Regions from separate parts of the Rahnella sp. CFA14(1/10) genome, predicted to be linked through region 1. Evidence: predicted binding sites of a transcription regulator. Region 1 holds the regulator's gene; the other holds the start of a gene.
What was found. The regulator sigma-54, encoded in region 1, starts transcription at its own class of promoters, with help from an activator protein. The targets are predictions, from matches to a motif close to GTTGGCACANNTTTCGCTNT.

Region 1 (15,356 bases):
GAAAATGACCTCGTCACGCTGACCGGCAATGCTTACCTTGAGCAACTGGACAGCAATGTGAAAGGCGACCGCATTACTTATCTGGTACAGAAACAGCAAATGGAAGCTTTTAGTGATAAGGGTAACCGTGTGACGACCGTTCTGGTCCCTTCGCAGCTGCAACAAAAAGCGCCTGCAGCGGGCGGCCAGCCGACCAAAAAGAGTAACTGATATTTTATGGCTAAATTAATCGCAGAGAATCTCGCCAAGGCATACAAAGGCCGTAAGGTCGTTGAAGATGTCAGCCTGATGGTCAACTCGGGTGAAATCGTCGGGTTATTGGGCCCAAATGGTGCGGGTAAAACCACCACCTTTTACATGGTCGTGGGCATTGTCCAGCGCGATGCGGGCCGTATCATCGTTGATGATGAAGACATCAGCCTGCTGCCGCTGCATACCCGCGCCCGTCGCGGTATTGGTTATCTTCCGCAGGAAGCCTCCATATTCCGTCGTCTCAGTGTATTTGATAACCTGATGGCGGTGCTGCAGATCCGTGATGATCTGACCAAAGAACAGCGTAATGACCGCGCGAATGAATTAATGGAAGAGTTCCATATTTCTCATTTGCGCGATAACCTCGGTCAGTCACTGTCCGGTGGTGAACGACGTCGTGTGGAAATTGCCCGTGCGCTGGCAGCAAACCCTAAATTCATCCTGCTGGATGAACCGTTCGCCGGGGTTGACCCGATTTCCGTTATCGACATTAAAAAAATCATTGAGCATTTACGTGACAGCGGCCTCGGCGTACTGATCACTGACCATAACGTGCGCGAAACACTCGACGTTTGTGAACGCGCGTATATTGTCAGTCAGGGGAAATTGATTGCCCACGGCACGCCAGCCGACATTCTTGCTGATGAACAAGTTAAACGTGTTTATCTTGGTGAAGAATTCCGTCTGTGATCTGTGCCGCCGGAACCGTGCCTGTTTCCACCTACACTGAAACAGGCCGTCTCTGACAGAAGTGTTGCCGTTTTCACTCATCAACGGAATTAAGCCAAGATATGAAGCAAGGTTTGCAACTCAGACTCAGCCAACAACTGGCTATGACTCCCCAGTTACAACAGGCCATCCGCTTGTTGCAACTGTCCACGCTTGAGCTCCAGCAGGAGATCCAACTCGCGCTGGAGAGCAACCCTCTGTTGGAACAAACTGACCTTCATGAAGAAATCGACTCGGTAGAAGCCACCGACAGCGAGGGGTTAGACACCCGCGAGGCGCTCGAGCAAAAAGATATGCCGGAAGAATTGCCGCTCGACGCGACCTGGGATGAGATTTACACCGCAGGCACGCCGTCCGGTACCGGTAATGATTACAGCGACGACGAGCTGCCCATTTATCAGGGTGAAACTACCCAGACCCTTCAGGATTACCTGATGTGGCAGGTTGAGCTGACGCCGTTTTCTGATACTGATGCCGCGATTGCCACATCAATTGTCGATGCGGTGGATGACACCGGTTACCTGACCGTCTCCCTTGAAGACATCCTCGAAAGCGTCGGTGATGAAAACATCACGATGGACGAAGTTGAGGCCGTGCTTAAACGCGTTCAGCGTTTTGATCCGGTGGGGGTGGCAGCACGTGACCTGCGCGATTGTCTGCTGATCCAGCTGTCTCAATATGCCACTGACACGCCTTTCATCACTGAAGCCCGTCTTATCATCACCGAACATCTCGATTTGCTGGCGAACCATGATTTCCGCGCACTTATGCGATCAACCCGGTTAAAAGAAGATACACTCAAAGGAGCGATGCTTCTGATCCAGTCTCTGGATCCGCGTCCGGGTCAGTCGATCAATACCGGCGAATCCGAATACGTGATCCCGGATGTGCTGGTGCGTAAAGTGTCAGGGGTCTGGACGGTAGAACTCAATTCCGACAGCATTCCGCGTCTGAAGATTAACCAGCAGTACGCCGCGATGGGTAACTCCACACGCAGCGACAGCGACGGGCAATTTATCCGCAGCAACCTGCAGGAAGCCAAGTGGTTAATTAAAAGCCTGGAAAGCCGTAACGACACGCTGTTGAAAGTGACGCGCTGCATCGTTGAGCAGCAGCAGGCGTTCTTTGAACTGGGTGAAGAATTTATGAAACCTATGGTGCTGGCCGATATTGCCAGTGCCGTGGAAATGCACGAATCGACGATTTCACGCGTGACGACACAAAAGTTCCTGCACAGTCCGCGTGGTATTTTCGAACTGAAGTATTTCTTCTCCAGCCATGTCAGTACAGACAGCGGCGGCGAGGCATCGTCAACCGCGATCCGGGCGCTGGTGAAGAAATTAATCGCAGCGGAGAATCCTGTAAAACCGCTCAGTGACAGCAAGTTAGCAACCCTGCTTTCCGATCAGGGAATTATGGTTGCGCGCCGGACTGTCGCCAAATACCGAGAGTCTTTGTCCATCCCGCCCTCAAACCAACGTAAACAGTTAGTTTGACCTCAACAGAGAAGGAAGACATTATGCAGCTCAACATTACCGGACATCACATTGAGATCACGGATCCCCTGAGAGAGTTCATCACGTCGAAACTGGCTAAGCTCGAGCAGTATTTCGACAGGATTAATCAGGTGTATGTGGTGTTGAGCGTGGAAAAGGTGCAGAAAGTAGCGGAAGCCACTTTGCATGTGAACGGAGGCGAATTACATGCCACCTCGGAACATCAGGATATGTACGCAGCGATTGATGGGCTGGTTGATAAACTGGCCCGACAGCTGAATAAACATAAAGACAAACTGAAACAGCACTGACATTCATGTAGCCAACCCTGTGCTACAAACCTTCGGGCATCGGCTTGTGACCTTCGGGAAACGAGCCGATATAGCTTTAAGGGTGAAACAGCGCAAAAGTGAAAGATGACATGATTAACGATACTGCAATGCAATTAACGTCGGTGCTTAATGCCGAATGCACCAAAAGCGGCGTTCATTGCGCCAGCAAAAAACGCGCACTGGAAATCATCAGCGAGCTGGCCGCCAAACAATTAAATTTGTCGCCACAGGTGATTTTCGACGCTATTTTGACCCGCGAACGTATGGGGAGCACCGGGATCGGTGCCGGGATCGCCATCCCGCACGGTAAGCTGGAAGAAGACACTTTACGTGCCGTTGGCGTGTTCATTCAGCTTGAACAGCCGATAGCTTTTGACGCCATCGATAATCAGCCGGTAGATTTGCTTTTTGCCTTGCTGGTACCGGCAGATCAATGTAAAACCCATTTACATACATTATCTTTAGTCGCGAAGAAATTAGCTGATAAAACAGTATGTCGCCGTCTGCGTGGTGCGCAAAGCGACGAAGAACTGTTCCAGATAATGACTGAAAACGAATAAATTGCTGATTCCCGGTACGGTGCCGGGAAAATGAATTCTGAACACTGAATGCCAGGGGAGTGTCACCATGGTGCTGATGATTGTCAGCGGCCGTTCCGGTTCCGGGAAGTCGGTTGCCCTACGGGCATTAGAAGACATGGGTTTTTACTGTGTGGACAATTTACCGGTGGTGTTATTGCCGCAGCTTGCCCAGACACTCGTTGAACGTAATACGTCAGCGGCCGTGAGCATTGACGTCCGTAACATGCCGGAAACACCCGAAGTTTATGAGCATGCGATGTCACAACTGCCGGAGAGTTTTTCGCCGCAGCTGTTATTCCTTGATGCCGACCGTAATACTTTGATCCGCCGTTACAGCGACACCCGTCGTCTGCACCCGCTTTCCAGCAAAAACTTGTCCCTCGAAAGTGCCATTGATGAAGAAGCCGATCTGCTCGAACCGCTGCGTTCGTCGGCGGATCTGATCATCGATACCTCCGAAATGTCCGTGCATGAACTGGCAGAAATGCTGCGTACCCGTCTGCTGGGTAAACGCGAGCGCGAACTGACCATGGTGTTTGAATCCTTCGGCTTCAAACACGGCATACCAATTGATGCGGATTACGTCTTCGACGTCCGTTTTCTGCCGAACCCGCACTGGGATCCGAAACTGCGTCCGATGACCGGCCTTGATAAGCCGGTGGCGGCGTTCCTCGACCGTCATACTGAAGTGCATAACTTTATCTACCAGACCCGCAGCTACCTCGAACAGTGGCTGCCAATGCTGGAAACCAACAACCGCAGCTATCTGACCGTCGCCATTGGCTGTACCGGCGGTAAACACCGTTCGGTGTACATCGCAGAGCAACTGGCCGACTATTTCCGTTCCCGCGGGAAGAATGTGCAGTCCCGCCATCGCACGCTGGAAAAACGCAAATCATGACGGTGAAACAAACGGTAGAAATCAAAAACCGGTTAGGCATGCACGCCCGACCGGCAATGAAATTGTTTGAACTGGTGCAGAGCTTTGAATCAGAAGTTATGCTGCGCAACGGCACGGGCATAGAAGCGGAAGCCAGCAGTGTTATCGCGCTGCTGATGCTCGACTCCCCGAAAGGCCAGAAAATCGAAATCGAAGCCACGGGGCCCGACGAAGAACAGGCGCTCACCGCTGTCGTAAATCTGATCAACTCCGGTTTTGACGAGGACTAATCCCCGTCATATTTCAAGTTGCAGGTGCGTTGGCTGCGCTCAGTTACCCGAATCACTTACCCGTGTAAGCTCATCGGGACTCCTTCGTTTGCCACCTTCCTCAACTCGAACTATTTTGGGGATAAGTAAGATTTTAAATGCGTGAAAGGCAATCTATTGCAATTGCCTTGAAGCTTTCAAAATTCTCACTGCTCAGCAAACGGCTCATTGAGCGTTCCCGCACAAACGTCACGAATAAATCGTAAATCGCCATCGCCTCTTCATAATCTGCTTTGCTGATCGCCAGCAGGAAAATTACGTGTGCGGTCTCCCCTTCACCCCATGCAATGCCCTGGGGAGAGAGCAACGTGATTACCACGGTTTTCTTTGCCAGCAACCCCAGCGAGTGCGGCAGCGCAATGCCTTCACCCAGCATGGTCGAGACAATCTCTTCACGCTCTACCACCGACGGATAAAACGCCTGATCGACATAACCTTCCGCTTCCAGCTGCGAGCACACATGGCGGAATAACTCCGCCTGCGTCATCGGTTCATTGATGATCATAAAATGTTTTTCGTCGAAGAATTTTTCCAGCATATAAGGCCGCGTGCGGTCTACCAGAACCAGTTTACCGAGCTGCTCCATTTGGTATTCGGTCGGGAATGGCGACAGCACCACCACCGGCTTATTTTTCTCACTGATGCGGGCATTGGAAATAATAAAATCTTCGTCGATGTGTTCCAGTTGCTCATAATCACGCAACGTCACAACCTGCTTCATCACCAGTTGCGGATACTTGCGATTAATCTGCGCCTGAATCATGCGGATTGTCGAATTGCCGGTATCACATACCAGCATCACCTGCGGGTGTCGCTGGTAGCCGATATTGTAATGCCGCTCCAGCCCGACGCCGATGTGCAGCACCAGAAAACCAATCTCGTTTTCGCTGAGTGTATACGGCGTGTATTTCCCCCAGCTTGAAACCGCCGCCAGCGTGACGTCATAGGCCATCGGATAATGCTGTTTGATGTTGTTTAGCAGCGGATTGGGAATATTAATCTGATACTTCACCCGCGTAATCATGGTTTTAATGTGCGTCAGCAGATCAGCACGCAGCTGCTTATCGCCTTGCAAATCATAGTTATAGTGCGAGTTGATATACGAAAGAATGTAATCGACCAGCGATTCATCATCATCTGCATTGATGTCTGTCGGCAGAATTTGCTGTACGCGACGCGCGGCGATATTCACCCGCAGATACGCTTCTTCAGAGGCAGGAATTTCCTTGCCAACCAGCGCTTTCAGCTCTGCCGCCAGCCTTACAGAAACCTGTTTCACCGCCGGGTCGCCATCTTCGGCATCAAAATCAGTCAGCGGATAGCCTCTGGCGATACGCTTAATGGCCACCGCACAATAAAGGATCAGATAGTGCTCGCCCTCATCAGTCAGTTGAATAGAAGACTGACTCAGAAGCTGATGCATAAAGCGCGTCAGTGGCACCAGCGCTTCCGGTTCCAGGCTTTCCGATTTGAGCAGCGGATTGGTTTGTTCTTCAGCATCGAGCTGAAACAGCAGGTCAGTCAGGCAGGCACGGATTGCCAGCTCAGCGCCAAACAGCTTCATGCCATAGCGCGGCTTGGTTTCGATATTCAGGTGATAGCGGGCCAGATGCTCCCTTACCTCAGCCATATCATTTTGCAGAGTTCCGCGGCTGACAAACCATTCATCGGCCAGATCTTCCAGCTTTAATGAAAAGGCAGAAGTCAAAAAGCGGATCAACAACGTCTTCACCCGCCCGGCGGCTGTGCGGGGTGTCGGATTCGGTTTAGGTTGTGTCGATTGCTGCAACGACGAGAACAGGCCATGGTCATCAATCCGTAGCTGATATCCGCTGCCACGACTGTGTATAAAAGTCGCGCCATAGTCTGCGATGATTTCATTAAGCGCAGTGATATCCGCACGAACCGTTCGCGTCGACACCGACAGACGTTTTGCCAGTTCGTCCTGAGGCAGCGTTTCGGTTTGCAGCGCATCAAACAGTTGCGCCAGACGTTGATTGGGAAATCTCACCATAGTTCTTCCAGTTCGTTTCAACGGGCCCCCGTTCACAGCAAATGCGTGTCGCGAACGGGGGTGTCACTGTTGCCGAGCCATTTAAGGCACCATCACCCTCGGTGAAGGGCTGCCCACCGTCACATAACTATCGGCAAAAGACAGCGTGCCGCTTTCGGCTGATACCTTGAATCTGGTGATGTTATCGCTTCGTTGATTCATTGCGTAAATATATTTGTCCTCCGGCAGCAAGTGTCAGAACCTTAACCCACCAGTTTTCTGACGCTGGCCAGCAGGGTTTTCACATCCTCAGGACGCGTATTACCCGATGCACTGTCGATGATCGAGCTGTAAATATGCGGGATGATTTTGGTGACACCTGCCGCCAGCGCGATTTCCATAATCGGCTCGAAGTTTTCCAGGTCGATACCGCCGGTCGGCTCAAGCCAGAAATCCTGTTCGGCACAGGCACGGGCCACGGCAGCGAATTCGTCACGGGTTTTCAGGCCCCCCATCGGGAAATACTTCACCGAGCTGCCCCCCATGTCTCTGAGCAGCGCAATGGCCGTTTCTACCGGCACAATCGCGTCAGCAGAGCCTGAACTCAGCGGTCCGGTATTGATTTTCACCAAACCCGCTTTACCGGTTGGCGAAATCAGACCGTTCACCACGCTGTCATTCTGCCCCAGCAAGGCACGGCTGGTGCCGACACCGGTAAAGACCTGGTTGACGTGTTGCGGCTGAACCTGTGCAGAAATCTGGCTGACCATCAGCGACTGACGCGGATCGCCTGCGCCTAACCCGACGGACAAAGCGTTTTCAATCAGCGCCGCATATTCCTTCATATCCGCTACCGCGCTGGCCACATCCGCGTAATTTTTTGACAGCACGCCGACCAGCACGTGGCCTTCTGCGGCTTCATAGATATCACGCGCATTGTTTTTTGAGCCGGCCAGAACGTTCAGACACACACGGTCACGGTAGAAGTTCGGAGTCAGCTTCATGCGTTGTCTCCCTTGAAAAGTTGTTTAAAACGTTGTGCGACGATGGCAAGCTGAGGCGGCGTTACGCTGCGTACGTCGACTTCAATCTTGCCTTCATTGGCCCGGTAACCACGAAAATAAATCGCGATATCGCCGCTCTTCATGGCGTCCACAATGGCTTTGGTTTTCCAGCCGAGTACGGCTTCATCGAAAGTAATTTCCGTGCGGGCGATATCACGTCCGGCGCTGTCCCAGACCACGCGGCCAGTCACACCCTTAATTTCGTTCAGGCTGGCAATGAATGGCGTCATCTTGTCGACCATTTCCTGTCCGGTGGTTTTCGGCAGGGTGAGATAGCTTTCGATCGCCTGCGTCAGGCCGAGAATGCCTTCTTTGCCGACTTTCATCGCACGGCCAATGCCGCCGGATTGCAGTTTTACCCATTCGACATACTGTTTTTTACCGAGCACCAGGCCACTGGTCGGCCCTTCGATGGCTTTAGCACCGCTGTAAATCACCAGATCCGCACCCGTTTCGTAATAACACGTCAGATCTTCTTCAGCGGCAGCATCGACGATCAGCGGCACGTTATGTGCACGCGCCACTTCGGCGGCTTCGGCGACTGATAAAATACTTTTCTGCACCGAGTGGTGTGATTTGATGTACATGATTGCGGCCGTGCGCGGCGTAATGCAGGCGGCAAGTTGCGCGGCAGAACATTCGTTGGCATAACCGGCTTCCACTACCTTGCCGCCGCCCATCGTCACCATCGTTGCGACCGGCGCACCGAAATTCACGTTGTGGCCTTTTGGCAGCACGATGTCGTGCGGAATGTCCAGCGGCGCGGCATGCAGGTTTTCCAGCAGCCAGGCATCATCTTTCACAATCACCGCCGCGACAGATTGCGCGATCCCGGCCGAGGCGCAGGAGACGACCACCGCGCTTTCGACGTGAAGCAATTTCGCGATGTAAGCGCCGGTTTTGTTCACCAGATCTTTCATTTCAAAGTAATGATTCAGACCGGTATTCACTACCGCTGCCACTTCCTCGCGCGGAGTAGAAACACCCAGTGCCGTCATGCGACCTGATGCGTTAATAACCTGTTTTAAATCATATTTTTCATATAAAGATTGTTCAGAAGACATGAGCAGATTTCCCTTCTTCGGTTAACAGGATGACACCCGCGACCACGGCGGCCAGGGGCACCAGCACACTTTCGCCCTTCGCGGACTTTCCTTCGGAATCAATAAACACCTGCGGTGCCTGACGTAACTCGAACAGTGTCAGATCGGCATCTGCGCCTGCGTCCAGACGGCCTTTGGCAGGCAGACAGAGTGCACCGGCGGCGTGAGTGGTCACGCAATCAATGACCTGTGGCAATGTCATGCCGACGCTGAAGAACTTCGACATTACGGTCGCCAGACTGTGAACCGGCCCGTTCAGGCGGTTGCGGCAATAAATATCGGAGCTGATGGTGTGCGGCAAAATGCCCTGCTTAATAGCCAGTTCTGCTACTTCAAAGCTGAAACTCGCAGTGCCATGACCGACATCCAGCAACACGCCACGGCTGAGCGCACGCTTAACGGAGTCGCGCAGTACGCCTTCCGGCGAGAGAATGCGGTTCGGCTTGCCGTTATAACAGTGAGTAATGATGTCACCTGAGGTCAGCAAATCAGCGATTTCATCGAGGTTCGGCGGGTTATTGCCGATATGCACCATCAGCGGCAGAGGAGCGTTTTCCTGCTGTATTTCTTTGGCGCGCACCAGCGGTTTCAGACCGTTCTGCCCGACCACGCTGCTGCTCATGCGTGCTTTGATACCAATGATAAAACCGGGATTTCGCGCGATGGCATCACGCACGCCGATCTTGTCAATCTGCGTCATATCCGCCAGTTCGTTTTGCGTCACAATGCCGGTGCGGGCGATATTCAGGAAAGCATAAACATTGGTTTTCGCCTTACGGGTGATCTGATAGAAATCGTCGATATCATTTGCGCCGGTGCTGCCGGCATCCGCCACGGTGGTGACACCGCAGGCGACCCCGATCAGATCAGCTTCATCATGATAAATCGGCGATTTCGGGTAACAGTGAACATGGGAATCGATCCAGCCAGCGCTGGCGTAAACCTTACCCTGCAGATCGAGAGTCTGGCGGGCAGTGGCACCGGGGGCCAGTGTGCCAATGGCGGCAAATTTGCCGTCGCGAATTGCAATATCAGTCAGGCTACCGTCTGCGCGTAATGCCTGCCGGATGATTAAGTCATACATACGACATTCTCCATAACCTCGGGCATCAGGAGTGCTCCTGACGCCCGTTTACCGCTGATCCGCTGCTGTTGCTACAGTGAAACAGGGAAGATAGCGCCCAGCACCATCGCACCGAGAATGGCACCACCGGTAATCGGCTTCTGCCACAAATAGAAACCCAGCGCACCCATCAGCGAGCCCAGACCGATAGGAATCGATGCCGCCATTGCTGACAGGATAATCAGCGGCCCGAGGAAGCGGCCCGAGGCGTTACCCGCGCCCATCATGACGTCAGCACCGTAGGTTGAATTGCTCTGATTGATGGTAAATTTACGCGCCAGAATGATGATGTATCCCACGGCTAACCCGAGGATCAGGCCGGTCACCAGTGAGGCCGCGAAGTTCGCCACCGGAAAGATGATCCCGGCGCCGAGCAACAGTGCCGGAACGCCCAGGCCGATACCGGTCTGGATCGCGCCGCCGATATCGAGAATACCGACCAGCGAGCCTTCGATGATGCGGGCAAACAGGAAACTGGCACCGAAAGCCGCCACTGCGCCGTACACGCCGGTGTCCATGCCGGAACGCAGCATCGACACAAAGGCCACTTCGTTAAACGCGCCGATGCCGTACAGGTAATACATATGTGTCCCGGCGAAAACGCCGGAAGACAGCAGTCCGACAAAGATCGGGAACGACCACTCGGCGTACCAGAAACCACGTTTGGCTTGTTCTTCCATTGTCATGCTCCCTTACTTACCGCTGAGTGAATTGTGAATGCCGTTCAGCCATGTCGGGACGTCCAGCATGAATGACTGCAACAGCTTGACGTCGAACCCGCGGAAGAAGCCGCTGAGGACAAACAGCGCGATAATCGCCGCCATCATCACTTTGGTGACGTGGTTCCAGCCGCTTTCTTCAACACCTTTACCAATCAGAATACCCAGCACCAGACCCGGCACGGCGTTACCCATGATCATCTGCGCCATACCGCCAAAAATGGTGGCCCAGAAACCGGAACGACGCCCTGCATCGATTGCCGCCAGCCAGAAAATTACCGGCATCACGGTGTTTACCAACAGGTTAGCCGCAGGTACCAGCACTTTAATTGCCGTAACCTGTAACGCTGCAGGTACCGCAGAGGCGGTAGTGTTGAGGAAGGCGACCACAATCATGCCGATGATGCCGCCCGCAATCGCCATCTTGCGCGGGTCGTGCAGGGTTTCAGCCACATTGCGGTTTTTGAACATCAGGGCGGCGGTTGCCCAGTGAGGAATAATGCGGTGGTCAACGTCCTGAGTGAAAGAACCTGCCGCCACGGAAGAAGCCCAGGCGTTGAAGAAGAAGCCGAGACCAAAGGAGAAATGTGAAGCCGGATCGCCTTCACAGGAGTTTAATTCCCCAAGCGTACGAAAAGCCCCCATTCCCTGCACGGTGGGTGCATGAAACATACGTGCGGCACCCGCACCTACGCCCACACCGACCAGTCCGCCGATAATAAGCGACTTAAATAAAATAATTAAAAACATCAGTATATCCTTGTCATTTATAGCTAACGTTTTTATTTCGTGACAAAAACTACCTGTTCCGTATTAATAACAGTCAGGTTGACGGTAATGTCTAACGCCACGTAATAACTCTTTCTTTCCCTGGCCAGAAAAAAGAACAGAAACTTTTCCCTTTTGACTGATTCTTCTGCCTTTATTATCTTGACGTCCTGCGGTTCAATGCGTAGCAAGACATTATTGGCAGATGACTTGAGAACCGTTCTCTGAACCTGACTCAGTGCGGAAGAAAAGGCGGCAGCCTTATTTTCGCCTTTTCCTTCAACCCGGACCGTCGTGGTTAATTGTTGCTTCATTACGCCTGACCATACTTCTTGTTATAAGCTTCAACCAGACGCTGCCCCAGTTCTTCTTTATCCATAAAGCCGAACCCTAATACCAGACAGCCTTCGTTAATTGCCGTAACTCCTTCATCCACGGAGCGCATCCCATATTTAGCTTTATATCCGTATTTGTTTTGTGCGGTAATCGCACCCGCACCGCCACTGCCGCAGAAAGAAATACCTAAGCTGGCACCCTCTGCTTTCATCACATCGCCGAGTTTCATATCTGCTGCCATGCCAGGGACAACAATGGCTTTTCCACCCGCTGCTTCCACGCCTGCTGCCACTTTCTGGCCTTTCCCTAAACGGTCGCCGATCACCACTAATACTTGTCCCATGTTTCACATCTCCGGATTAATTAATTCGCTAAATTTTCGGTAAAATTTATTCAGGCTCATTATCTCTTGCGACTTCGAAATGCACCGAGAGTAAATACGCCTCCTCAATCGGTAAATTTCCAAACCAGCTGACCACTTCCTCTGCCATTTGCATGGACTCGGCAGAAATTTCATCAAATAAATCTTTCTCGACATCAGGTAACGGCTCGCCGGTAATAGAGCGTAATACCATGGCTTTAACGTGTGACGTTAACATCTGCAACTGAACATCTGTGGTGTAGATATTCTTTGCACTTTGCATCGCCTGAATATCCTTTAATACTTGCTCTGTTATCGCCGCCGCATCATTCAATCCAATCCGCCCGGCCCCGTTCACAGATGCGCTTGCGTTATTCACTCGCGATTACCTCTCTCCTTGTCTGACTCACTATTTCCAGCCGTTTATTTTGTCTGTCTTTACCCTAACCCCGCGTACATTTCCTGTGTAGAGGGTCTTTTTCCAGTTCGAAGTGGAAATACGATGCGCTGAGCAGATCTCATTCGCAAAACGAAAAGTTAAGTCGCCATATCACTGAATATTGCGGCATGTAGCAGCGTATTTCGCTGGTAATCGGAATTTTCGCAATACGGATTAATTCCCACACAATGCTTTCATTTCCGCCTGAGAATGCCTAGTATCAAAGAACACATGCAAATTACCGACACCCCCGCGCTTACCCGCGGGGGTGTTATTTTTTGCCGACCGGCACCCCACCCGCATGAGGCGGGTGATGCAAAAGGAACCACGGAGAATGTTATGAGTAAACCGACACTGATCATCAACGAACTTGACGCAGAACGCCTGGATACACTGCTGGCACAACCGGCCTTTGCCAACAGCCCGGTGGCCGATGCACTGAACGAAGAGTTAGATCGCGCAGAGATTTTGCCGCCTGAGCAAATTCCGGCCGATGTGGTCACGATGAACAGCAAGGTGCGCTTTACAGAAGGTAAAGACGGCGAAGAACACATCCGCACGCTGGTGTATCCGGCAGCATTGCAGGACAGCAACGAGCAATTATCGGTGATGGCTCCGCTCGGTGCTGCGCTGCTGGGGCTGCGCGTGGGCGAAAGCATTACGTGGGAAATGCCCAATGGTGCTGAGAGTGACATTACCGTGCTGGAGTTGTTGTTTCAGCCGGAGGCAGCGGGAGAGCTGAGACGTTAAGGGTTTTCTTTTGCAGAAGCCGCTGCAATGGCGGCTTTACTTAAGAATGAGAAAATTTCGGTTTCTCATATGCAGAAGCCGCTGCACAGCTTTACTAAAGACCGAGAACATTTCGGTTTCTCACCTGCGGTGATCGCTTAACGCGCAGCGCCGAAACCGCCCAAGAGGGAGAAGTGCTTTCTCCCTCTTGGATCTCCCTCCGCTTTTTTACTGCGCGCTGTCGCTGGCGGCTATGTTTCAGGTAACGCGGAGACAGGCTGGAAATCTGAAACATAGCCAGCGAGCGGAGCGCGCAGTTTAAGACGTGGAAATTCCAAAGAGGGCTCGTCTTAGCCCTCTTTGGTCGGTTTCGGCGCGAAAGACCGAGCGATCACCGCGATTAAAAAACCGAAACTTTCACCGCCCTCAGCATTGAGAATGCCGCTCAGACACCGGCCATCTGCTTACTTAAACTTCTTGTGGTTCTCATTCCTTGTGGCTTTAAACCCTTCCGCTTCTTTCTTCGCTTCATCAATCTTTCCGGCTTTCGCCAGTTCTGACGCCTTATCAATCTGTCCGATCAACGTATCCAGCCCTTTGTGATAATCCTGTATTTCAGGGCTGTCAGGGGCTTTACCTTTCAGTTTTGGTGGCGTCGCTTTTTTCGCGTCTTCGGCAGCCGCTTTCATGTTTGCCAGACCCGTGGTCAGCTCGGCCTGATCGTTGGTTTTCAAAACCTTGCCGTAGTTATCAGCAATGGTGTCCATGTCCGTTTCTAAATCTGCTGCCAGTGCTGCCGTGCTGCTTCCGAGCAGGGCTATCACCGCTAACGCCATCAGTTGTTTACGCATGATTTTCTCTCTGTTGTTATTTATTTGTTAGATAAAACGACATTACTTGTAAGGCTTTATAAAAATAAGCTGAGAGAGAGAAAAACGGCATGAATTTTTTGTAAAGAATTAAAGCAGCGATCGGGCGACCGCTGCTTCAGGAAGGGTTATTCGCCAGCGATTTTCATTGCGGGTAACAGCACGGAACCACACTGGATATTGCTGCGAGTCTCGATATCGCTACCAATCGCGACCATGTTGCGCCACATATCTTTCAGATTACCGGCAATGGTGATTTCGCTAACCGGATATTGAATTTCACCATTCTCGACCCAGAAACCGGCCGCGCCACGTGAGTAATCACCGGTGACGCCACTGACGCCCTGTCCCATCAGCTCAGTGACGACCAGGCCTTTATCCAGTTTACGCAGCATGCCTGCGAAATCATCCCCCTGACCCGCGATGCGCCAGTTGTGGATGCCGCCCGCGTGACCGGTGGTTTGCAGACCCAGTTTACGGGCGGAATAACAGGTCATCAGCCAGTTTTGCAGCACGCCGTCTTTGACGATATCACGACGCTCGGTGCGCACACCTTCGCTGTCGAAGGGCGTGGAAGCCAGTCCCTGCAACAGGTGCGGATGCTCTTCAATAGTCAGCCAGTCCGGCAGGATTTGCTTACCCAAGCTGTCGAGCAGGAAAGACGATTTACGGTAAATGCTGCCACCGCTGATCGCCCCCACCAGATGCCCGAACAGACCCGTCGCCACTTCGGAAGCGAACAATACCGGTGCCTGCATGGTCGGTAATTTGCGCGGAGCCAGACGTGACAAGGTGCGGCGGGCACACTCGGTGCCGACCCACTCAGGGTCTTTCAGATCACTCATTTTGCGGGCGATGGAATACGCATAGTCGCGCTCCATCTCACCTTCGTGTTCAGCAATCACTGAAGCGGAAATGGAATGACGCGTTGAGCAATAGCTCTGCAACATGCCGTGGCTGTTGCCAAAAACGCGGATACCGTAATGGCTGTTGAAACTGCCGCCTTCGGTATTGGTGATGCGCTTATCAGCCTGCAAAGCCGCCTGTTCAGCACGGGCGGCCAGCTCGATACAGCGATCCGGATCCAACTCTTCCGGGTGGAATAAATCCAAATCCGGCGCATCAAATGCCAGCATCTCTTTGTCCGCCACACCCGCGAACGGATCCGGCGAAGTATAACGGGCAATATCCAGCGCTGCCTGCACGGTGCGGGAAATGGCATCCGGGCTTAAATCAGTAGAAGACGCGCTGCC
Region 2 (15,200 bases), on a different contig from region 1:
GATCCCCCGTCAGCTTGTGCTTTCCCTCAAGAAATAACCCTGTTATTTTTAGGGTTTGTAACTGAGCTGAAAAGGAACATCATGAAAGAACATCGCGTAAATGAGTTGATTGAGCTGCTTCATCCTGCCTGGAAGGAAGATTCCGATCTTAATCTGGTGGAGTTTATCCAGAAGCTGGCGACAGAATGTGGTTATCAGGGCCCATTAGGCGAACTCAGTGATGACACACTAATTTATCATCTGAAAATGCGCGGAACTGACAGCACAACGGAAATCCCTGGCCTGAAGAAAGACTATGAGGATGACTTCAAAACTGCCATTTTACGTGCCCGTGGTGTGATTAAGGATTGATGTAAACTTATGTGAACTTCATGCGAACCGTGAAAAATAGATGATACTATTTCCTATTGTCACTATTCTGCGCGGCTAACCCGAATGAAGTTATGAACAATTCAGCTTTTAATTTTCAGGCATTGTCGCCGGATCTTATCCTTGATGCGTTAGAAAGTGTCGGGCTGATTGCTGAGTCCGGCCTCACTGCCTTAAACAGCTATGAAAACCGTGTCTATCAGTTTCTGGGAGAAGACAGAAAACGTTATGTGGTGAAGTTCTACCGGCCGGAGCGCTGGAGTGAAGAACAAATCCAGGAAGAGCATCAGTTTTGCCGTGATATGGCCGATGCTGAAATCCCTGCTATAGCCCCTCTTTCTATTAATGAAAATACGCTTCATCACTACCAGGGTTATATGTTCACCGTATTTCCGAGCGTCGGTGGTCGACAGTATGAAATTGATAATCTTGACCAACTCGAATGGGTAGGGCGTTTTCTTGGCCGTATTCATCAGGTTGGCAGTGAAAGTCTCTTCATTGCTCGTCCGACAGTTGGCCTCGATGAATATCTTTCCCGACCACGTGATGTCCTCGCGCAATGTCCTCTGATCCCCAAAAGCCTGCGAGAGCCTTTTTTATCTGTGACAGATAAATTGATCACCACGACCCGGGAATTCTGGCATACCGACTGGCAGCCTTTGCGCTTGCATGGGGACTGCCACCCCGGGAATATTCTCTGGCGAGATGGCCCGCTGTTTGTGGATATGGATGATGCCCGTAATGGCCCGGCAATTCAGGATCTCTGGATGTTGTTACATGGTGATGAAAGTGAGCAAAGGCTCCAGTTAGATACTTTGCTGGAAGCTTATGGCGAGTTCGCTGATCTTGATACCAGTGAACTGTCTTTGATTGAACCGCTACGTGCTATGCGCATGGTTTATTATTTGGCCTGGGTTGCCCGTCGTTGGGATGATCCTGCATTTCCTAAGAGCTTCCCCTGGATGCAGGACGAAGATTTTTGGCGAGGTCAGATAGCGGCTTTTATTGAGCAAATTAAGAAATTGCAGGCACCTCCTTTACGGCTGATGCCAATGTATTGAGTCACGATTAACGTTCAAAATTTAATTAAATGGAGATAGGCTTTCTATGAAAAAGATATTCCTGGCACTGGTTGGTATGGTTATGGCCTTCAGTGTATCTGCTGCGCAATTTTCTGATGGCGCGCAATATGTTACTCTCGATAAAACCGTAGCTAATGAGCCACAGGTACTTGAGTTCTTCTCATTTTATTGCCCGCACTGCTATCAGTTTGAACAAGTCTGGCATGTGTCTGACAGCATCCGTAAGAACCTGCCGAAAGATGTAAAATACACTAAATACCACGTTGAGTTCCTTGGCCCGTTAGGTAAACAACTAACACAGGCGTGGGCTGTGGCTATTGCTCTGGGTGTTGAAGATAAAGTTAGCCCGTTGATGTTTGATGCCGTACAAAAACAACAGTCTGTACAAAATGCTGATGATATCCGTAAAGTCTTTATTCAGGCTGGCGTGAAGGGCGAGGATTATGATGCTGCACTTAACAGCTTCGTCGTGAAATCACTGGTTGTTCAGCAGGAAAAAGCAGCCGCTGATTTGGGTCTGCAAGGCGTTCCTTCTGTATTTGTGAACGGCAAATATATGGTTAAAAATGACGGGCTTGATACCAGCTCACAGGATATGTACGTGAAACAATATTCTGATGTGATCAATTTCTTAGCGACTAAAAAATAACTATTCCTGAGCTTAGCGCCAGCCTTCGGGCTGGCGTTATATTGTCAGGGAAAAATAACAGCCAAAGTGCTTACTTCTGGAAATCTAAATAATTTATCCCTGGAATGTTTCTTCTAAATATTACTATCCACAATAGCTATTAAGCTTCTATTACAACGTTATTTCATAAAAAATACCGATAAGCTCATGAAACCAGTAATTAAAATTCTGGAGTATTTTCAGAATATGATCAGATAGTAATTTGCTATAAAAACTATTCACAAAGTTATCCACAGGATGATCCTTCGAGATCCCTCGCAACTTCGCAATGAATTTCCCTCTCAAGGTTCGTCTTTCCCGCTGGCTATGGCATCCTTAGTGTATGTCTGATCACGAATAAAGAAGAGTTATGGCCCAGATAGCAGAAAACCCCTTAATCCTGGTAGACGGTTCGTCTTACCTTTATCGCGCTTATCATGCGTTCCCTCCGCTGACCAACTCTGCTGGGGAACCGACCGGTGCGATGTACGGTGTGCTCAACATGTTGCGCAGTTTACTGCTGCAATACACACCAAGCCATGTTGCTGTGGTTTTTGACGCGAAAGGCAAAACTTTCCGTGATGAACTTTTTGAACAATATAAATCTCACCGTCCCCCGATGCCAGACGACCTGCGCTCTCAAATTGAGCCTCTTCATCAAATGGTCAAAGCTATGGGGCTGCCTTTGCTGGTGGTTTCTGGTGTAGAAGCTGACGACGTGATCGGCACGCTGGCTCTTGAAGCAGAACAGGCGGGGCATGCGGTGCTGATCAGTACCGGTGATAAAGACATGGCGCAGCTCGTGACCCCGGGCGTGACATTAATTAATACCATGAACAATACGATTCTTGGGCCAGATGAAGTTGTCGATAAATATGGCGTTCCACCTTCACTGATCATTGATTTTCTGGCTTTGATGGGCGATTCCTCGGATAACATACCAGGCGTGCCGGGTGTAGGTGAGAAAACGGCGCAGGCTCTCTTACAGGGCATTGGTGGCCTTGATGCTTTGTATGCTGATCTGGATAAGGTGTCGACACTCAGTTTTCGTGGCTCTAAAACCATGGCGGCTAAACTTGCTGAGAATAAAGACGTCGCTTATTTATCTTACCAACTGGCGACCATTAAGACAGATGTTAAGCTGGACTTGACCTGTGCAGAGCTGACAGTCTCAGAACCGAACGCGGCTGAACTTCATCAGTTATTTGGTCGCTATGAATTCAAACGCTGGCTGGCCGATGTTGAATCCGGGACCTGGCTAAGCGGTAAAAAATCTACGGGTAAGGCAGCAGCGAAGAAAGGCGCTGCCACTCAGGAAGTTGCCACCACTGCGCCTGTTGAACCTAACCAGCTTTCTCAGGACGGTTACGTCACCATTTTGGATCAAAAGACACTTGATGAATGGATCGGTTATCTGAAAGCATCGGATGTGTTTGCATTCGATACAGAAACTGATGGCCTGGATACGCTGACTGCCAACCTCATCGGCTTATCATTCGCCACCGAAGCGGGTAAAGCGGCGTATTTGCCTGTTGCACATGATTATCTGGATGCGCCGGCGCAGCTGGATCGCGATGAGGTGCTGAAACAACTGAAGCCTTTGCTTGAAGATGAAAAGCAGCTGAAAGTCGGTCAGAACCTGAAGTTCGACCGCGGTGTGTTACTGCGTTATGACATCGAATTGAAAGGCATTGCCTTCGATACCATGCTTGAGTCCTATGTACTCGACAGCGTATCTGGCCGTCATGATATGGACAGCCTGGCCGATCGTTATCTTGGCCATAAAACCGTCAGCTTTGAAGAGATCGCGGGTAAAGGTAAAAATCAGCTGACCTTCAACCAAATTGCGCTTGAACAAGCGGCACCGTATGCGGCGGAAGATGCTGATGTTACGTTGCAGTTGCATCAGTCACTTTGGCCACGGATTGCACAAAGTGAATCCCTGAAGGCAGTATTCACGGACATCGAAATGCCTTTGGTGCCTGTGCTGTCTCATATCGAACGCACCGGTGTTCTGATTGATCAGAATATTCTCGCAGCCCATTCGAAAGAACTGGCTATTCGTCTGAATGAACTCGAAAACAAAGCGCATGAACTGGCTGAAGAGCCTTTTAACCTGTCTTCGACCAAACAGTTACAGGCCATTCTGTATGAAAAACAGAAATTGCCGATCCTCAAGAAAACACCGGGTGGCGCCCCGTCAACCAATGAAGAAGTTCTGGCTGAGCTGGCTTTGGATTATCCGCTGCCAAAAGTGATTCTTGAATACCGTGGGCTGGCGAAACTGAAATCGACGTATACCGATAAACTGCCCTTGATGATCAATCCGCAGTCCGGGCGTGTGCATACGTCTTATCATCAGGCAGTCACGGCAACGGGGCGTCTGTCTTCCAGTGATCCAAACCTGCAAAACATTCCGGTGCGTAATGATGAAGGGCGGCGTATCCGTCAGGCTTTTATCGCGCCAAAAGACTACATCATTCTGGCAGCCGACTACTCACAGATTGAACTGCGCATCATGGCGCATTTATCGAAAGATCAAGGTCTGCTGAAAGCATTTGCCGAGGGTAAAGATATCCACCGCGCAACGGCAGCGGAGGTCTTTGGCACGCCGCTGGACAGCGTGACTGGCGAACAGCGCCGCAGTGCGAAGGCGATCAACTTTGGTCTGATTTATGGCATGAGCGCCTTTGGTTTATCACGCCAGCTGAATATCGCGCGTAAAGAATCCCAGCGTTATATGGATTTGTATTTTGAGCGCTATCCTGGCGTGCTGGAATACATGGAACGTACCCGTGCTCAGGCTTCTGAACAGGGCTATGTTGAAACGCTGGATGGACGCCGTCTGTATCTGCCGGACATCAAATCCAGTAATGCCATGCGCCGCAAAGGTGCCGAGCGTGCAGCCATCAACGCCCCGATGCAAGGTACAGCTGCTGACATTATCAAGCGCGCCATGATCAGCGTCGCTGACTGGCTGCAACAACCTGACGCGCCGCGTGCCCGCATTATCATGCAGGTACACGATGAACTGGTGTTTGAAGTGCATAAAGATGATGTCGAAGCGGCAAGCGAAAAAATCCGCAATCTGATGGAAGCAAGCATGACGCTGGCCGTTCCGTTGAAAGTGGATGTGGGCACGGGCGACAACTGGGATCAGGCACACTAAGTGAATAGTTATTAAGCTTTTTTTGTAATTAAGCTACACAATTATGTGCTCATACCATGAGAGTGATCGCATAATCCGCGATTTTTGTGTAAGTAAACTACAAAAAGTTCTTTTTCCCCGTCAGAAAATAGGGTAAAGTTTCTCTTGTAGGGTACAGAGGTAAGATGTTCTATCTTTCAGACCTTTTACTTCACGTAATCGGATTTGGCTGAATATTTTAGCCGCCCCAGGCATTTTATGTCTGGGGCGTTTTTTATGGGATTTTCACCGTATTATTCCCATAAAAAAAGGTAACCTTGCGGTCACCCCTTTCTGTACATTACTGACATTTCCCCGTTACGGGAGCGTTGTTATTCGCCTTCGTCAGAAACCTCTTCATCCAGCACTTCCGGTGGGATTTCGCTGAACCAGGTGTTCAGTTTGTCACTCAGTTTATCCACGCCCATTTTCTTTGGTGACGAGAACGCTTCCACCTGAATATCGCCCATGAATTCTTTCACCGCTTCACGAACCATTTTGATCTGCGCCTGACGTGCGCCTGAAGCCAGTTTGTCTGCTTTAGTGAGCAGCAACATGACCGGCGTACCTACGTCAACAGCCCACTGAATCATTTGGTGATCGAGATCTTTAAGCGGGTGGCGGATATCCATCAGCACAACCAGACCTTTCAGGGAGTTACGCATTTGCAGATATTCGCCCAGAGCACGCTGCCATTTACGCTTCATTTCTTCCGGGACTTCTGCGTAGCCATAGCCCGGTAAGTCGACCAGACGAATGCCCGGTTTCACTTCAAAGAGATTGATAAGCTGGGTACGTCCCGGTGTTTTACTGGTACGTGCGAGGCTTTTCTGCTGAGTCAGGGTATTCAGCGCACTGGATTTGCCGGCGTTTGAACGACCAGCAAATGCGACTTCAATGCCTGCGTCAGATGGCAAATGCCGGATATCCGGGGCACTCATGACGAAATGGGTCATATGATAGTTGTAAATTTGGCTGGTCAAAACGTGCGTCTCCGTGAGGCATGAGTATCTGGCTGGCGATTATAACTGCAACTGCGCCGGGATGTGTTCGTGTTTTTAAAATCCGAATGATGAGGCGAAGGGACCACAGAGATGAAGGCGGGGGAAAATTGCCTTCATGATGTAAGACATTTGCTATTCATGATGCGGGTTATTTCGCTTGTTTTCTCGCCTTGTTTTTTAATTTTTATATATTTCAATAAGATAAAATTAATGTGTTCTTTGAACGCTCAACGCGGCTGGTGGGTATCTTGAGCCTTTGTATCAGTCGGGTAAAGTGATTCTTACGCGATGAAGGCAAGAATGGAAACATGGACGAAAATTGCATTCACGGATCACTGGAAATGCATCGCGATTTAAGGATGAACGGAGCCGGAGGCTCTGAAAGGCAAAGGAAAAACCGGGACGTTGAGGCTATACAGGGAAAGTGTTTGATGAATATCCTTCTGAAGAAGGAAAGAAAAAGGCAGCAAGGTTACCTTGCTGCCTTTTTTCTTTGTCCGCTTTCTGCTAGATTCCGCCGCAAATCTATACTAAATGTACACACCTAAGAGCAGATGCCATGAAACAGCCAGCGAAAGCACCGCGCGCCAATACCGCGACAGCTAAAACGAAGAAGAAAAGTCGTGTCGAGCTTGATATCGAAGCGCGCGAACGCAAGCGTGACAACAAGCGCCGCGGCCATAAAGCAGGCTCACGCGCTAACCCTGATGCCGCTCAGAACCAAAGCGGCGCGGGGGCGAAAAAAGCCGATCCGCGTATCGGCAGCAAAAAAGCCGTGCCATTGATCGTTGAAACCGTCACGAACAATGCGGCGAAAGCCAAAAAAGCTGCACAGCCGAAGCAAGATGCAAAACCTAAAATGACACCGGAAGAAGAACTGACGTTACTTGAAAACGATGAACGTCTGGATTCTTTGCTGGATCTCATCGACGATGGCAAAGCATTAAACGCAGAAGATCAGGCTTATGTTGACCAGACTCTGGATCGCATTGATGTTCTGATGGAAATCCTCGGCATTGAACTCGGCGAAGATGAAGATGACGAAGAAGCCGTGAAGAACGAAGACATGATGCAGTTGCTTAAGCGCGGAAACCCAAAAGACGGTTTCTAAGCTATGCGCTGGGTTATCCCGGCAATAGCCTTACTCTTTGCATGTTATCTGCTTTGGTTATTCGGTAAACTACGCCGGTTATCGAAAACCAGAGCACGTTTGCGCAGAGCGACCTTTGCACGGCAGGCCAAAAGCCTGCCTGTAAGGCGAACCGGCAGCATCCGACGCCGGAAGGAGTAAGTCACCCATGTCAGAACAGACTACCGTCTGGGATTTAGCGCTGATCCAGAAATACAATTATTCGGGTCCGCGATACACATCCTATCCAACAGCGCTTGAGTTCAGTGAAAGCTACGATAATACCGCTTTCGAAAAGGCGGCCGCCCGTTATCCGGCACGTCCTCTCTCATTGTACGTACACATTCCTTTCTGCCATAAGCTCTGCTACTTTTGCGGCTGCAATAAACTGGTGACCCGTCAGCAGCATAAAGCCGAAGAATATCTCAACGTGCTGGAAAAAGAGATAAGTCACCGTGCGCCGTTCTTTAAGGGCCGTCAGGTGAGTCAGCTGCACTGGGGCGGTGGTACACCGACTTACCTCAGTAAAGCCCAGATAAGCCGTTTGATGGGCCTTCTGCGGGCACAATTTAATATCCTGTCCGACGCAGAAATGTCGCTGGAAGTGGATCCGCGCGAAATCGAGCTGGATGTGCTCGACCATTTGCGTCGCGAAGGCTTTAATCGCCTGAGCATGGGCGTGCAGGATTTCAACAAAGAAGTGCAACGTCTGGTTAACCGTGAGCAGGACGAAGATTTCATCTTTGCCCTGATTGAACGCGCCCGTATGCTGGGTTTCAGTTCGACCAATATCGATCTGATTTACGGCCTGCCGAAGCAGACGGCAGAAAGTTTTGCCTACACGTTGCAACGCGTGGCAGAGCTGAACCCCGATCGCCTGAGTGTGTTTAACTATGCGCATATGCCAAAACTGTTCGCCGCTCAGCGCAAAATCAAAGATGCTGATTTACCAGGCGCAGAAGAGAAACTGAAAATTCTGCAGGAAACCATCGCTTCGCTGACCGGTTCCGGTTACCGCTTTATCGGTATGGATCACTTTGCCCGCCCTGATGATGAGCTGGCTATTGCCCAGCGCGAAGGTAAATTGCACCGCAATTTCCAGGGCTACACTACACAGGGCGACAGCGATTTGCTCGGAATGGGCGTTTCTGCTATCAGCATGCTCGGCGACACCTATGCGCAGAATGAAAAAGATCTCAAAACCTATTACGCCCGGGTGGAAGAGCAGGGGCATGCGTTATGGCGCGGTCTGGAAATGACCAGCGATGACTGCCTGCGTCGTGACGTTATTAAATCGCTAATCTGCCATTTTGAGCTGAATTTCGGCGATATTGCACAGCGTTATGATATCCGCTTCACCGACTATTTTGCTGATGACCTGGCACTGCTGAAGCCGCTGGCAGAAGACGGGCTGGTTGAGGTGAGTGATACGCATATTCTGGTGACGCCACGCGGGCGTTTGCTGATCCGTAATATCTGCATGTGCTTTGATATTTATCTGCGCCGTCAGGTGCGCCAGCAACAATTCTCCCGCGTTATCTGACAGCCTGCGCTGCAAAAATCTATTCGCAGTAAAGCAAAACAGCCGCATGAGCGGCTGTTTTGCTGTCTGGTGCAGGGACTTTTATTCCATGCCCAGTTCTTTCAGTTTGCGGGTCAGGGTATTTCGTCCCCAGCCCAGCAACCGTGCCGCTTCCTGTTTATGCCCCTGCGTATGGCGCAGCGCCGTGGTCAGTAACGTACGTTCCATTTCAGGTTGCGCTTCTGACAGCAGGTTTTGATGACCGGAACGCAGTGCGCGGTCGGCCCACTGTGCCAGCAACGTCGCCCAGCTGTCCGGCAGACTCTGACCACCGGTTTCCGGGGCCGAGGTCTCAAACAGTTCGCTGGGTAAATCCTGGATCAGGACTTCCTGACCGGCTGCCATGACGGTGAGCCAGCGGCAGGTATTTTCCAACTGGCGCACGTTGCCCTGCCATGGCAATCGCGTCAGTGCCGTTTCCGTTTCCGGATGCAGATTTTTCGCTTCCACACCCAGCTCTTTGGCCGCTACCTGCAGGAAGTAACGCGCCAGACGCGGAATATCTTCACGGCGTTCACGCAGTGGCGGCAAATGGACACGGATAACGTTCAGGCGGTGGAATAAATCCTCGCGGAATTTTCCTTCCTGAACCCGTAATTCCAGATTCTGGTGAGTTGCGGCGATGATGCGCACGTCCACTTTTACTGGCGCATAACCGCCCACACGATAAAACTGACCATCTGCCAGCACGCGCAGAAGACGGGTTTGCACATCGAGTGGCATATCACCGATTTCATCAAGAAAGAGCGTGCCGTTATCGGCTTGTTCAAAACGTCCCTGGCGGATAGTGTTGGCGCCGGTAAATGCCCCTTTCTCGTGCCCGAATAATTCGGACTCGATCAGGTCTTTCGGGATGGCAGCCATATTCAGTGCGATAAAGGGCGCTTTAGCGCGCGGGCTGTGGCGATGTAAGGCATGCGCGACCAGTTCTTTACCGGTGCCTGATTCTCCGTTGATCAGCACGCTGATTGAAGAACGGGACAAACGGCCGATAATGCGGAATACGTCCTGCATCGCCGGCGCTTCGCCGATAATATCTGCGGTCGGGCCACTTGCCGGCTGGCTGCGTGCCGGTTGCTGCTGTTCCTGATAATGACTGATGGCACGCTCAACCAGTGCCACGGCTTCGTCAATGTCGAACGGTTTTGGCAGATAATCAAATGCACCTTGCTGATAGGCGCTGACCGCAGCATCCAGATCGGAGTGCGCTGTCATTATGATGACCGGAAGCATCGGATGACGTTGTTTAATCTGCTTTAACAGCGCTAAACCGTCCATTCCCGGCATCCGGATATCGGATAACAAAACGTCAGGGGTTTGAGTCGCAATGGCATCAAGCACTTCATTGCCGCTGTCAAACGTCGTGCAGGTTAAACCGGCTCCAGTGAGCGCACGTTCAAGTACCCAGCGGATGGAGCTATCGTCATCGACGATCCAGACTATCCCTCGTTGCATAAGAACCTCACTGGCGAATAGGCAGGAATACCGAGAATTCGGTATGTCCAGGCCAACTGTTAAATTCAACTTTACCCGAATGCTGATCAATCAAACTGCGCGCGATGGACAGGCCCAAACCGGTGCCTCCTTCGCGGCCACTGACCATGGGGTAAAAAAGGGTGTCCTGCAAATGCGCCGGTACGCCGGGGCCGTCATCTTCGATATCGATACGGGCCACCAGGCGATAACGCACGCCGTGTAACGTAATCTGGAAAGCAGTACGTGTGCGCAATGTAATTGTGCCGCCTTCCTCCCCCAGCGCCTGCAAGGCGTTACGGGTAATATTCAATAAAATTTGTTCTATCTGATCAGGGTCATGCGCCAGTTCCGGCAGGCTCGGGTCATAGTCCCGCACCAGTTGAACGTTATCTGGCTTTTCCATCGACACCAGTTGGCAAACACGTTCCGCAACCTGATGAATACTTTGTGTCACATGCTGACTCGGACGTTGCGGACCCAGCAATCTGTCGACCAGATTACGCAGACGGTCAGCCTGCTCAATAATGACTTTGGTGTATTCCAGCAAGGCCGGATCAGGCAGTGCCCTGGATAAAAGTTGCGCTGCACCACGCAGACCGCCAAGCGGATTTTTAATTTCATGTGCCAGACCGCGGATCAAATCACGCGCGGCAACTTGTTGAGCGTGCTGTAATTGTTCCTGGCTCAGACGGCGTTGATTATCCATCGGTGCCAGTTCTACCAGAATGAAACCTTCCGGCAGCATCTGAGCAGTCAGTGACAACACATGTGCCCTGCCATCCACGACCAGTGTCACTTCACTGTCTGTAAAGCCCTGTCCGGCTGTCAGACTTTCACGCATTAATTCGATGTTCAGCGAAAAATATCCCACCAGTTCTGGCAAAGGAGTGCCAAAAAGCTTTCGTGAACTTTGCGCCAGTAACTGCTGAGCGGCCGGATTGGCATAATGCACAGCCAATTCGTCGTCTAACAGCAGAACGCTGTTGATAAGTGAATTCAGGATCTGCCCAGCATCGGGCAGCTTGCCAGTTGCCATACCGCAGTCTCCCGCACCTGATTGGTGCATTTTATCTCGTTACCCGGCGAAATCACGGGCCTGAGGGGTTAAGCAGGAAAGAGTGTGGAGAAAAAAGCCCATCCGGAGATGGGCTGAAAGTTTCCACGGCAACAAATATAAATCGTCTGACTTAATTTTGACGCTGAAGGGGTTATTAACACAGCCTTCAGTCGGGTATTACACTCAGTGCCTGCTATAAGACGGGCACTGAGTTCAGGGTCTCATTCGGAAATTAGACGCTGTAGTACAGTTCGAACTCAACCGGATGCGGAGTCATACGCACGCGGTCCATTTCTTCTTTACGCAGACCGATGTAAGCATCGATAGCGTCATCTGTGAACACGCCGCCACGGGTCAGGAACTCGCGGTCATCGTTCAATGCATTGAGGGCTTCTTCCAGTGAACCTGCAACTTTTGGAATTTCTGCTTCTTCTTCCGGTGGCAGGTCATACAGGTTTTTGTCCATCGCATCACCAGGGTGGATCTTGTTGATGATACCGTCCAGGCCAGCCATCATCAGTGCAGCAAACGCCAGGTATGGGTTAGCCGCTGGATCAGGGAAGCGTGCTTCGATGCGCATTGCTTTAGGCGTTGATACGTGTGGAATACGGATAGATGCAGAACGGTTACGCGCAGAGTAAGCCAGCATTACTGGCGCTTCATAGCCCGGGACCAAACGTTTGTAAGAGTTAGTGGTCGGGTTAGCGTAGGCGTTGATCGCTTTAGCGTGCTTGATGATACCGCCGATGTAGAACAGTGCCATTTCAGACAGGCCGCCGTATTTGTCGCCAGAGAACAGGTTGTTACCGTTCTTCGACAGGGACATATGGCAGTGCATACCGGAACCGTTATCGCCAAACATTGGTTTTGGCATGAAGGTCGCCGTTTTGCCAAACGCGTGAGCCACATTGTGCACCACGTATTTGTAGATTTGGATTTCGTCGGCTTTTTTGGTCAGGGTATTGAAGCGGGTTGCCACTTCGTTCTGACCCGCGGTGGCGACTTCATGGTGGTGAGCTTCAACAACCAGACCCATTTCTTCCATGGTCAGACACATGGTAGAACGCAGATCCTGAGAAGAGTCAACCGGAGGAACCGGGAAGTAACCGCCTTTTACTGCAGGACGGTGGCCTTTGTTGCCGCCTTCGTATTTGGTGCTTGAGTTCCATGCGCCTTCGATATCATCGATAGCGACGTGAGAACCGGAGATGCTGCTGCCAAAGCGCACATCATCAAACAGGAAGAATTCTGGTTCTGGCCCGAACAGTACGGTGTCCGCGATACCGGAAGAGCGCAGGAAATCTTCTGCACGTTTTGCGGTAGAGCGTGGGTCGCGGTCATAACCTTGCAGCGTGGTTGGCTCAAGGATATCGCAACGAATGATCAGGGTAGTTTCTTCGTAGAATGGGTCAAGAACAGCAGTGCTCGCATCTGGCATCAGAACCATGTCAGATTCGTTAATGCCTTTCCAGCCACCGATTGAAGAGCCATCAAACATTTTGCCTTCTTCGAAGAAGTCAGCGCTAACCTGGTGCGCAGGAATGGTGACGTGCTGCTCTTTGCCTTTGGTATCAGTGAAACGTAAATCTACGAATTTCACTTCATGCTCATTCAGCATCGTCAAAACGTGTTCAGCGGACATACTAGTTCTCCCGAATTTCTCATTATCGTCGTGGAACGAATAACCATTTTTGGTCTTTAGTTGGAAATAACAGCCTTACTGGAACTGGCGTGTAGGCTGAACAGCGCTATTATTTGTCTGGTCAGGTCCTTCACCCTGTAAAAAATTTTTTACCCTAAAAAACTTTTACTCTAAAAACTATTAGCGAAAACTGTGCCAACTTTGAGAAAATGCAAACAACGCCATTTTACAGGGCTTTTGCACTCGATAAGTATGCACCATAACGGAATTCATGCACTAAAATGGTGCTGATTGCGAGAGGCAAGGCACCAAAAGGGTGCGTCATAATGGTTCAGTGGTCTTTTTGCACCGTGAAAGGGATCACAAAGTAACCATCCATAAGTTGTTTCAACAAGATCCTTGTGATCTTGTTTAGAACCTCGCTTAATACGTGTACAATAGCGCGCTATTTCTAATGCCTGAGGCAAAGCTGTGATCGAAAATTTGCGTAACATCGCCATTATTGCCCACGTTGACCATGGTAAAACCACCCTGGTCGACAAGCTGCTGCAACAATCCGGTACTTTCGGAGAACGTGCAGAAGCTACCGAACGCGTAATGGACTCCAACGATTTGGAGAAAGAGCGTGGGATTACCATCCTCGCAAAAAACACCGCCATTAATTGGAAAGACTACCGCATCAACATCGTGGATACCCCAGGACACGCCGACTTCGGCGGTGAGGTTGAGCGTGTGATGTCAATGGTCGACTCGGTGCTGCTGGTTGTGGATGCAATGGATGGCCCAATGCCGCAAACCCGTTTCGTGACCAAAAAAGCCTTCGCTAATGGTCTGAAACCGATCGTGGTAATCAACAAAGTTGACCGCCCTGGCGCGCGTCCTGACTGGGTTGTTGATCAGGTCTTCGACCTGTTCGTCAACCTGGACGCAACCGACGAACAACTCGATTTCCCAATCATCTATGCATCTGCACTGATGGGTATCGCGGGTAACGACCATAACGATATGGCCGAAGACATGACCCCGCTGTACCAGGCGATCGTTGACCACGTATCTCCACCACAAGTTGAGATGGATGCACCATTCCAGATGCAAATCTCTCAGCTGGACTACAACAACTATGTTGGCGTCATCGGCATCGGCCGTATCAAACGCGGTACTGTTAAGCCTAACCAACAAATCACTGTCATCGACAGCGAAGGCAAAACCCGTAACGGTAAAGTGGGTAAAGTTCTGACCCATATGGGTCTTGAGCGTATCGAAGCGACCGTTGCTGAAGCGGGCGATATCATCGCAATCACCGGCCTGGGCGAACTGAACATCTCCGACACTATCTGTGACCCGGCGAATGTTGAAGCTCTGCCAGCGCTGAGCGTTGATGAACCAACCGTAACCATGTACTTCAACGTAAACACCTCTCCGTTCTGTGGTAAAGAAGGTAAGTATGTGACTTCACGTCAGATCCTTGACCGTCTGAACAAAGAACTGGTGCACAACGTTGCATTGCGTGTTGAAGAAACTGAAGATGCTGATGCATTCCGCGTTTCAGGCCGTGGTGAACTTCACCTGTCGGTTCTGATCGAAAACATGCGTCGTGAAGGTTTCGAGCTGGCGGTTTCCCGTCCTAAAGTTATCAACCGTAAAATCGATGGCCGCATGCAAGAGCCATTCGAAAACGTGACACTGGATATCGAAGAGCAGCACCAGGGTTCTGTGATGCAGGCCATGGGGGAGCGTAAAGGCGATGTCAAGGACATGATCCCTGACGGTAAAGGGCGTATCCGTCTTGATTACCTGATCCCTGCACGCGGCCTGATCGGCTTCCGTACTGAATTCATGACCATGACTTCAGGTACCGGTCTGCTGTACTCCACGTTCAGTCATTACGATGACGTTCGTCCGGGCGAAATCGGCCAGCGTCAGAACGGCGTGCTGATCTCTAACGGTCAGGGTAAAGCGGTTGCGTTTGCTCTGTTCGGTCTTCAAGATCGCGGCAAGTTGTTCC

Region 2: glnA (glutamate--ammonia ligase) is a predicted target of sigma-54. The motif match lies at 13,376-13,395, and genes of this name have one in related genera.

Annotation. Positions count from the first base shown of each region.
Region 1 is NZ_SEWS01000010.1:141,481-156,836, reverse strand. It holds gene lptA (lipopolysaccharide ABC transporter substrate-binding protein LptA) at 1-210, shown strand, start outside; gene lptB (LPS export ABC transporter ATP-binding protein) at 217-942, shown strand; gene rpoN (RNA polymerase factor sigma-54) at 1,044-2,477, shown strand; gene hpf (ribosome hibernation promoting factor) at 2,501-2,788, shown strand; gene ptsN (PTS IIA-like nitrogen regulatory protein PtsN) at 2,887-3,369, shown strand; gene rapZ (RNase adapter RapZ) at 3,437-4,291, shown strand; gene npr (PTS phosphocarrier protein NPr) at 4,288-4,560, shown strand; gene EVX52_RS19905 (transcription antiterminator) at 4,694-6,613, opposite strand; partial or broken gene EVX52_RS19900 (beta-propeller fold lactonase family protein) at 6,695-6,838, opposite strand; gene EVX52_RS19895 (KDGP aldolase family protein) at 6,856-7,596, opposite strand; gene EVX52_RS19890 (DgaE family pyridoxal phosphate-dependent ammonia lyase) at 7,593-8,720, opposite strand; gene EVX52_RS19885 (amidohydrolase/deacetylase family metallohydrolase) at 8,710-9,843, opposite strand; gene EVX52_RS19880 (DUF4310 family protein) at 9,915-10,562, opposite strand; gene EVX52_RS19875 (DUF4311 domain-containing protein) at 10,575-11,351, opposite strand; gene EVX52_RS19870 (DUF4312 family protein) at 11,384-11,683, opposite strand; gene EVX52_RS19865 (SFCGS family glycine-rich protein) at 11,683-12,048, opposite strand; gene EVX52_RS19860 (PRD domain-containing protein) at 12,095-12,445, opposite strand; gene rnk (nucleoside diphosphate kinase regulator) at 12,845-13,255, shown strand; gene cybC (cytochrome b562) at 13,699-14,085, opposite strand; gene pmbA (metalloprotease PmbA) at 14,232-15,356, opposite strand, start outside.
Region 2 is NZ_SEWS01000014.1:101,689-116,888, reverse strand. It holds gene EVX52_RS23175 (YihD family protein) at 82-351, shown strand; gene EVX52_RS23170 (serine/threonine protein kinase) at 444-1,430, shown strand; gene dsbA (thiol:disulfide interchange protein DsbA) at 1,477-2,100, shown strand; gene polA (DNA polymerase I) at 2,489-5,287, shown strand; gene yihA (ribosome biogenesis GTP-binding protein YihA/YsxC) at 5,638-6,288, opposite strand; gene yihI (Der GTPase-activating protein YihI) at 6,869-7,420, shown strand; gene hemN (oxygen-independent coproporphyrinogen III oxidase) at 7,608-8,981, shown strand; gene glnG (nitrogen regulation protein NR(I)) at 9,063-10,475, opposite strand; gene glnL (nitrogen regulation protein NR(II)) at 10,483-11,532, opposite strand; gene glnA (glutamate--ammonia ligase) at 11,786-13,195, opposite strand; gene typA (ribosome-dependent GTPase TypA) at 13,667-15,200, shown strand, end outside.